Regions from separate parts of the Martinezella sp. CNPSo 3732 genome, predicted to be linked through region 2. Evidence: predicted binding sites of a transcription regulator. Region 2 holds the regulator's gene; each other region holds the start of a gene.

Region 1 (3,186 bases), on a different contig from region 2:
CCGATGGCCGCACCAAGGCCTTTGTCAACGACCAGGCGCTCAGTGTGCAGCTCATGCGTCAGATCGGCCAGCTCCTCGTCGAAATTCACGGTCAGCATGATGACCGCGCCCTTGTCGATACCGACGCGCACCGCACCTTGCTGGACGCCTTTGCCGGCCTTGCCGAAGAGGCACAGGAGGTCGCCAAGCTGCACAAAATCTGGCGCGATACCGATCGCACCTTGAAGAAGCATCGCGAGCAGGTCGAGAAGGCTGCGCGTGAAGCGGACTATCTCCGCGCCTCCGTCGAGGAGCTGGAGAAGCTCTCGCCGCAGGATGGCGAGGAGGATGAACTGGCTGAGAAGCGCTCGCGGATGATGAAGGCCGAGCGCATTGCCGGCGATATCGCCGAGGCTTCCGAATTCCTCAATGGGAACGCATCGCCCGTGCCGCATATCGCATCGCTGGTGCGCCGATTGGAGCGCAAGAGCCACGAGGCGCCTGGCTTGCTCGAAGATACCGTGGCGCTGCTCGATGCCGCTCTCGATCAGCTGTCCAACGCACAGATGGAAGTGGAAGCAGCACTCCGCAAAACAGAATATGATCCGCGCGAACTGGAGCGGGTCGAAGAGCGTCTCTTCGCGTTGCGGGGCGCCTCGCGTAAATATTCCGTGCCGGTGACGGAACTGCCGGCCTTGGCCGCACGCATGATTTCGGATCTCGCTGATCTCGATGCCGGCGAAGAGCGGCTGGCGCGTCTTGCCGCCGAGCTTTCGGCCGCCAAGGCGGATTATGATGTTGCCGCGCGCAGTTTGTCGGAGAAACGTCGCCATGCCGGCGAGGCTCTTGCCTCAGCCGTCATGGCCGAATTGCCGGCCCTGAAGCTTGAGCGCGCGCGTTTCATGGTGGAGATATCAAGCGATCCAGAGGCCGGGACGGCCGAGGGCATCGACGTCGTCGAATTTCACGTACAGACGAACCCTGGCACGCGGCCGGGACCGATCACCAAGGTTGCCTCAGGCGGCGAACTGTCACGCTTCCTGCTGGCGCTGAAGGTGGCGCTCGCCGATCGCGGCTCGGCGCCGACCCTCGTCTTCGACGAAATCGACACCGGCGTCGGCGGCGCGGTGGCCGATGCCATCGGCCAGCGGCTGAAGCGCCTTTCCGATCGCGTACAGGTGCTGTCGGTCACCCACGCCCCGCAGGTCGCGGCTCGCGCTGCAACGCATCTCCTGATCTCCAAGGGACCGGTCGCGGACGGCTCGGAAAAGATTTCCACACGCGTTGCCACCATGGAACCGAAGGATCGCACCGAGGAAATCGCCCGCATGCTCGCGGGTGCTTCGGTAACCGAAGAGGCGAGGGCGGCCGCCAAGCGTTTGTTGGCTGGCAACGGCTGATCTCTCCCATGGTGATACTTGGAGCAGAGGCCGGCGACGACTTGCCCGAAGCAGACATAGCAGCAAGGTCAGCGACTATAGCGCTGACGCGCGTCGGAACTCGTCATCTGCCACCGACATTTGCCTCGGTCTTTCGACGGTCTTGCGTCATATAGCCTTTATCGTCCCCGGTTAGGCAGGCCAGAATCCGGAGACCATCCATGCACTCGACCCCACAGCCCAATCGCCCCAAAATCGCGGAAACCGTCATTCACCCGACGGCGAACATAAAGGATTCGAGCATCGGCAGATGCTGTGAGATTTTGGCGGACACATCTCTGCACACCGCCGAACTCGGAGATTTCTCCTACTTGGGGCCGCGCTGCATTGTCGGTGACGCAACGATTGGAAAGTTTTGTGCCATTGCGGCGGAGGTCAGAATTGGCGCTCCCAATCACCCGATGGACCGGCCGTCCATGCATCGCTTCACCTATTGTCCGGAATATTACGCGGCGGGCGCCGTGCGGGACCACGCCTTTTTCGATCGGCGAAAGGAAGACCGCGCCGTCATCGGCAACGATGTCTGGATTGGTCATGGCGTGATCGTTTTGCCGGGCGTAAAGGTTGGAGACGGCGCCGTGCTTGCAGCGGGTGCGGTCATCACGAAAGATGTCCAACCATATACTGTCGTCGGCGGTATTCCCGCCAAATTCATTCGAGAGCGGTTTTCGCGAAGTATCGCAGAGAGACTTACGTCCATTGCCTGGTGGGATTGGCCGTTCGAAACCATCATGGAGCGGCTTGTCGATTTTCAGTCAAGCGACATAGAAGCCTTTTGCGAGCGCTGGTCTTGATCCGCGTCTGAGCAACATGCATTAGAGCTGGCATTTAGGATCGATCATATCCTCCGCCGACCCGCGGGATTTGTGCGCTTCGTTTATTCTCGCGAGAATATAGAAGCCACGCTGTCCGTCCGGCAATATCGAGCCAAAGACGCCGACCACGACGTTTTCCATATTTGAACGGGCGCCATCAACGCCGTCTGCGACGAGCTTCAGTGGGTTCAAATTCGAGAGGTCATCGGCTGCAAGGAAGGTTGCCCACCAACCAGCTCGCGTCTTCAGGTCCGTAAACCGGCCGCTTTCAATTTCCGTCACATGGGCCTTCAAGAGCGCCCTAAAGCGGGGCGTCTCGCACCCCATGTGGATATGAAGCCGGTCTTGTGTGCGCCAACTGGCTGCGTTTATCGCCAGGGCAAAATTCTGTCGCGAAGCCTTCATTGCACGCGGATCGGTCGCTGACAGCTCTCTCCACGCTTCGTCAAAATAGTTCGGCGCTCCCGTGGCCAGAAGGCGTGGGTCCTCGATGCCGGGGACATCGGCGAGCGGTGCAAGAATGGTGCGCTCTTTGTCAGCCGGTTCGCGAAGAACAACGTATGAAGACAATGGGTCCTGCGACCGGACTATCTTGAGGCACGGATATGGTGAGCCTGTCAGGGTAGAGTTGACTTCGCAAGCTCTAACGACCAGCCCCAAAGCAGAGCGGCTGACGAATGAGCTCATGAGCATGACTGCAATAACGAGAGAAATAGAGAGAACGATAAGACGATGCTTCATGCGTGACTTCGAATTTCTGCTGATGATCCAATCATTTCCCGAGATTTGGTTCTCATAATATAGCCTACCTTAAATCCCCTGCGATAGACGCGGAAGAGCCGCTGCCCCAGGAATTGGATAGAGAATTCCACCAGGGTTGTCTGGGCGCCGATATTTCCCGCACCTGTAACATCAAGAACGACCGATCACGGCGTAAAGTTGTCGTGAGCAGC
Region 2 (3,186 bases):
CGCCGCCGTTTCGAGCGGCGCTGGTAAGGGAGGGCGCACGAAATGAACATGATGACGGAAGCCGCCAGCGAAAAAGCATTGTCCAAGAAGATGATGACGATCCCCTACAAGATGATCGGCCAGGACGTTTCGGTCTATTACGGCCACAAGCGGGCGCTCTTCGACGTCAATCTGAAGATTCGTGCGAATACGGTCACGGCTTTGATCGGCCCTTCCGGTTGCGGCAAGTCCACCTTCCTGCGCTGCCTCAATCGCATGAACGATACGATCGAGACCTGCCGTGTCACCGGCAAGATCACGCTCGACGATCAGGATGTCTACGACGACGGCATCGACGTGGTGGAATTGCGCGCCCGCGTCGGCATGGTCTTCCAGAAGCCCAACCCGTTTCCGAAGTCCATCTATGAGAACGTCGCCTACGGCCCGCGCATCCATGGCCTGCATCGCTCAAAGGCCGATCTCGAGCATGTCGTCGAAACAAGCCTGCAGAAGGCTGGTCTTTGGGGCGAGGTGAAGGATCGCCTCCATGACGCCGGCACGAGCTTGTCGGGCGGTCAGCAGCAGCGTCTGTGCATCGCGCGCGCCGTTGCGGTCAGCCCGGAGGTCATCCTGATGGACGAGCCGTGCTCGGCGCTCGATCCGATCGCGACCGCCAAGGTCGAGGATCTCATCCACGAGCTTCGGGAGAATTTCACCATCGTCATCGTGACGCATTCCATGCAGCAGGCAGCCCGCGTCTCGCAGCGTACCGCAATGTTTCATCTCGGCCACCTGGTCGAGGAGAACGACACCGATAAGATGTTCACCAATCCCGACGATTACCGCACGCAGGATTACATCATGGGCCGTTTTGGTTGATGATGTCAGGCGCGCGGCTCATTTCACACAGTTCACCTTGAGGATAGAAAAATGGTCTCCACCCACATTCTCTCAGCCTATGACGAAGACCTGAAGTTCCTGACGCGCCGCATTGCCGAAATGGGCGGCCTGGCCGAGCAGATGGTTAGCGACAGCGTACGCGCGCTGGTCAACAGCGACGCTGCCTTGGCCCAGAAAGTCATCTCCGATGACGTCGTTCTTGACCATGCCGAGCGCGAAGTCGGCGACAAGGCGATCGTCACCATTGCTCGCCGTCAGCCGATGGCAGCGGACCTTCGTGAAATCATGGGCTCGATCCGCATCGCCTCCGATCTGGAGCGCGTCGGCGATCTCGGCAAGAACACCGCAAAGCGCGTCATCGCTGTGCAGGGCACCGGTGTCCCCCGCCGTCTCGCCCGCGGCATCGAGCATCTCTCCGAACTGGCTTTGAGCCAGCTCAAGGAAGTTCTCGATGTCTACGCGACCCGCTCGCCCGACAAGGCCGTGTCGATCCGCGAACGTGACGAGGAAATCGACGCCATGTACACCTCGCTCTTCCGCGAGATGCTGACCTACATGATGGAAGATCCGCGCAACATCACCACCTGCACGCATCTTCTCTTCTGCGCCAAGAACATCGAGCGCATCGGCGACCACGCCACCAATATCGCCGAGACGATCTATTACATGGCGACAGGTGCTCAGCCGGAAGGCGAACGCCCGAAGGACGATACCGCCAATACCGTCGGCGCAGTGACGGAATAATCTGGAAGCGAAGAAAGGAGACCATAGGCGCATGGTTCCGAGAGTTGCTGTTGTAGAAGACGAGGAAGCGCTCAGCGTTCTGCTGCGCTACAATCTTGAGGCCGAAGGCTTCGAGGTCGACACGATCCTCAGAGGCGATGAGGCCGAGCTGCGTCTCCAGGAGCGCATCCCCGATCTCCTGATCCTCGACTGGATGCTCCCCGGCGTATCGGGCATCGAGCTCTGCCGCCGGCTGCGTATGCGGCCGGAGACGGAGCGACTGCCGATCATCATGCTGACGGCCCGCGGCGAGGAAAGCGAGCGCGTGCGTGGGCTTTCGACCGGCGCGGACGATTATGTCGTCAAGCCGTTCTCGACGCCGGAGCTGATGGCTCGCGTCAAGGCGATGCTGCGGCGTGCCCGCCCGGAGGTTCTCTCCACGGTGCTGCGCTGCGGCGATATCGAGCTGGACCGCGAAACCCATCGCGTCCACCGCAAGAGCCGCGAAGTACGGCTGGGGCCGACGGAATTCCGCCTGCTGGAATTCCTGATGTCCTCGCCCGGCCGCGTCTTCTCGCGCTCGCAGCTGCTCGACGGCGTATGGGGTCACGATATCTACGTCGACGAACGCACCGTCGACGTCCATGTCGGCCGCCTGCGCAAGGCGCTCAATTTCTCCAATATGCAGGATGTCATCCGCACCGTTCGCGGCGCGGGCTATTCCATGGAAGCCTGAGCGGCTTGCCGCTCGGGTATCACTAAAGCATGTCGCCCAAAAGTGCGTAGCGGTTTTGCGAGAACGACATGCGCCAGACGGAAAACCTAAAGCACAGGAAGCGAATCTGAAAGATCGTGACGTGCTTTAAATAGCGGCGGAAATAGAAAAACGGGCCTCGAGGGCCCGTTTCTCATTGTCTTGCTGTGGCTTTCAGCCGTTGTTACGACGGCGGTCATGCACCGGCTGGTATGCCATGCGCTGATGATAGGTGCAGTAGGGCGAAGAATCTGGGCTGTCATTGCCGCAGAAGTGGAAGTCGTCCTTCAGCGGGTCGCCGACCGGCCACTTGCAGGTGCGCTCCGTCAGTTCCGTCAGGCCGAGGCGGCGGGAGATCGGAACGACGACGTTCGATGCCGGACGATACTGGATTTCATTGACGGAATCGATCTCGATCTCTTCCTTCAGCATGGTTGCGCCCTGCTGGCGGGCGACGACCGTGCGGGTAGCAACGCGCGATCCGTAGGTCGCGGCGCGGGGTGCAGCTGCGCTGCGCTTCGGCGTGCGCGCTGCGGTTGCCGTGCCGCCCGCCTTCGCTCGGCCGGGAAGGTTCAGGCGGTGCACCTTGCCGATGACGGCATTACGGCTCACGCCACCGAGCTGCGCAGCGATCTGGCTGGCGCTCAACCCTTCGGACCATAGCTTTTTCAGCTTCTCGACGCGTTCGTCTGTCCAATTCATGCCCTGTCTCCGCTGTCGCGTTTCCGATGGCAGAATCCCTCACCATTGCCTCGCATGGGAACGAGGCGCGAAACGCTCTAAAATTGTGGTGACTAGTTCCGCCGCATGCAGTCTAGCAATTGCTTTTT
Region 3 (3,186 bases), on a different contig from region 2:
CGTATGGGAAACGAGCGCTGCCGGCGTCGCATCTTCGACTTCGGCCGTGGTGACGATCCCGAGCGACTTCTTGCCCGTGCGGCGCAGGGCCTCGCCGATCGTTTCGACCTTCGGGTCGTCTAGGCTTGCCGGCGTGCGGTCGGCATAGACGCCGAGTGCGTTTACCGCCGACTTGTGGCCGGTCATGTAGGCCGACATGGTGTTGGCACTGTCGGTGGCAATCGCCGAGGTCGAGGACGTGCCGATGAAGGCAACCGGCGGGATGTCGTCCATGGCGAGGCGGCCATTGGCCTTGCCTTCGGTCATGCCCTTAGACATGAGGCGGGCGCCGGTGCGATGCGCAACCGAGAGACCGTCGCCGAGCAGGAAGATGATGTTCTTGGCCTTCGGCATGGCCGATGTGCCATAGACATCCCAGTTGACGGACTTCTTCTCGTCGCCGGCCAAAACCTCGACCTTGTACTGGCCGGGCTTTGCGAGCTTGACGCCACGCAGGATCAGGGCGGACCCAAGAACCTTGTCTTCAGTGCCCTTTTCTTCTGCGACGAAATCAGCCGCCTTGCCGAAAACCGCATCGTAGCTTTCGCCGTTGACCGTGACCTTCACGTCTTCCGGCTTCACAACCTTGCTGAATTCCACCTTGAAATCGAACGGAGAGCCGGCGAGTACCGTTGCCCGGTCCAACGGATAGACTGTCGCTGCATGGGCTGCGCCGGACATTACGGTCGCAGACATCATGGCGAGAAGAAGTTTACGCATTTATACCCCCTGCGTTTGGTTGCTTCCCGCCTCCCACTTATAAAAGCCAGATGACAATTATGTAAAAAGGAGTCGACTTTCTGCAACCGGAAATTCTAAAGGGACAAACGCTAGGAAGGCTGATTGTATGCGCGGCATCTAAAGAGATGGCGCGAACGGGGTGGCTGCGCAGTCCCTTTCCGTTTCACTTGGTCCAAAAGCCTCGAAAACCATCGCGTTCAACTACGCAAGACTTGGCGTGGGATTAACCCCGAAAGCTTGTAACTTTCTGAGGAAAAGGCAAAACTCATACAGGCTTCGTGAGGATTTTGAGAGTTTTGCGCAATGGATGAACAGCTCGGCAAATTGGATCTGCGCCTGCTGGAGGAACTTCAGAAAGACGGCAGATTGACGAACAACGAACTCGGCGAGCGCATTGCCCTTTCGCCCTCGCAATGCTCGCGCCGCCGCACCAGACTGGAGGCGGAAGGCTATATTCGCAGCTACCAGGCCAATCTCGACCGGCAGCGACTGGGGCTGGATATGCTCGTTGTCATTTCGGTGACGCTTGCCACCCATAACAGAGACAATGCCCGCCGTTTTTCGCAGCTCATCAACGGACTGCCGGAGGTGCTGGAAGCCTATGCGCTGACAGGTGAAATGGACTATCACCTTAAGGTCGCCACCCGCGGGCTTACCGATCTCTCCCGCTTCGTCAACGACGTGCTGCTGCCGCATGAATCCGTTCAGCACGTGAAGACGGCGATCGTCCTCGATACCCTCAAGACCTTCGAAGGATTTCCAATCGCGCTACCACAAGGCTGACATGGCTTCGGCGTTCGATGGTCGTCGTTGCGCTGCCCTTTCCTATCGAGCGTCAGGGCAATTTTTGAGGGCTTGCTTTCGGCGCATGCAGCCTTTCCAATCACGCCAAAGACTACACCCTTGGCGAGGACAGGCTTCATGACATACGCGGCCGTACAGACACGAAATCTCGAAGAATTTTCCGAGGTCCTGCTAAGGTGTAACCACCTGTACCATCCAAGCAACGACAGTATTGCTTTGCGCAATGTTGTCGAAAGCCGGCGCCAGATCGAGATATTCGACTATAACCTTTCCGCCGATGCCTTCACCCGTGCATTCGGCATGCGAAACTCTCTGAAATGCCTGCAGGCGCTTACCAGCCTCGAAGACGCCGTCCACAGATATAGAAGGGTATGCGATCTCGGCTGCGGCTCCGGCGCCTTCAGCCTTGCCTTTGCCTATCTAGCCCACAATCCCGAGCTGGAGCTTCGGGGGCTGGATTTATCCGAACACCAGCTGTCCCTCGCCAGAGAATTGATGGCTGCCGCGGGGTTGCCCGGCGATTTCCAGTTCGAGCAAAGAAATCTGCCGGCGCAGATCGGTTACCTCCCCGATCTGACAATTTCCTCGTACTGGTTCTGCGAAAATGAGCGCGTGCTCGCCGATCCCCTTCTCTTCGATCTCATGGCCGGTCGGGAGATGCTCATTGTCGATTATGAGACGATTATCGACCGCATCGCCGCCTGTCTTCCCAAAGGGTTCCGTATTCTTGCGCGGCGCAGCGCCCATGTTGACATTCCATCCGCGCTGACGGATTTCGTCGCGCAGAAGAGAGCAAGTGTTCACAGCATCCACATTGGCCGGACCGCAGCTTAAAGGAGCAAGCTAAACCTCTGCTCCTTTGAAAAGTGCGTGCAGCTCTTGAAACGCAAACGTCCGCTTCCCAGCTATTGGTCAACCCGCTGGTCCGGGCCCCTCTGGTGAGAGCCGTCGGCGCTCTCATGATGTCGGACCTCTTCCGACATCGCGCCGACAGAGGTTCTCCGTCATGGAAACGTCTTTGCTCTTCGTGGAGTGGTTGGGAAAGCCGCTCTGGATGTGGGCGAGCTTCCTTGCGCTCGTCATCGCCATTCTCTCTTTCGATCTCGGTGTCCTGCATAAGGACAACAAGGAGATCGGCGTCGGCGAGAGCATCAAGCTCTCCGTGCTCTATATCACCCTTGGCCTCGCCTTCGGCGGCTGGGTATGGTGGTATCTCGGTGCCGATTCCGGCCTTGCCTACATGACGGGTTTCGTCGTCGAAAAGACGCTGGCTCTCGACAACGTCTTCGTCATCGCCCTCATCTTCGCCTTCTTTGCCGTCCCGCGTCTCTATCAGCACCGCGTGCTCTTCTGGGGTATTCTCGGCGTCATCGTGCTGCGCGCGATCATGATCGGCGTCGGCGCGACGCTCGTGGCCGAATTCTCGTGGCTTCTCTACGTCTTCGCCGCCTTCCTCATCATCACCGGCATCAAGATGCTGGTCGTGAAGGATGCCGAGCCGGATGTGTCGAAGAACCCGCTGGTGCGCTTCATGCGCAGCCGCTTCAACGTCACCGACCATCATCATGGCGAGCGCTTCTTCGTCAAGCAGCCGCATCCGCA

The links. Region 2 encodes PhoB, which activates phosphate uptake and scavenging genes when phosphate is short. Its sites were predicted from a motif close to TGTCATNNANCTGTCAT; they were not measured.
Region 1: AC13RM_RS09640 (DapH/DapD/GlmU-related protein) is a predicted target of PhoB. The motif match lies at 1,525-1,541, and genes of this name have one in related genera.
Region 3: AC13RM_RS29015 (alkaline phosphatase) is a predicted target of PhoB. The motif match lies at 799-815, and genes of this name have one in related genera.

Annotation. Positions count from the first base shown of each region.
Region 1 covers NZ_JBXSOO010000003.1:198,911-202,096, reverse strand. The annotation lists gene recN (DNA repair protein RecN) at 1-1,379, shown strand, start outside; gene AC13RM_RS09640 (DapH/DapD/GlmU-related protein) at 1,580-2,212, shown strand; gene AC13RM_RS09635 (CDP-diacylglycerol diphosphatase) at 2,234-2,974, opposite strand.
Region 2 covers NZ_JBXSOO010000021.1:99,966-103,151, reverse strand. The annotation lists gene pstA (phosphate ABC transporter permease PstA) at 1-27, shown strand, start outside; gene pstB (phosphate ABC transporter ATP-binding protein PstB) at 43-858, shown strand; gene phoU (phosphate signaling complex protein PhoU) at 910-1,623, shown strand; gene phoB (phosphate regulon transcriptional regulator PhoB) at 1,655-2,338, shown strand; gene AC13RM_RS26400 (GcrA family cell cycle regulator) at 2,531-3,058, opposite strand.
Region 3 covers NZ_JBXSOO010000026.1:80,621-83,806, reverse strand. The annotation lists gene AC13RM_RS29015 (alkaline phosphatase) at 1-759, opposite strand, end outside; gene AC13RM_RS29010 (Lrp/AsnC family transcriptional regulator) at 1,084-1,563, shown strand; gene AC13RM_RS29005 (SAM-dependent methyltransferase) at 1,702-2,418, shown strand; gene AC13RM_RS29000 (TerC family protein) at 2,591-3,186, shown strand, end outside.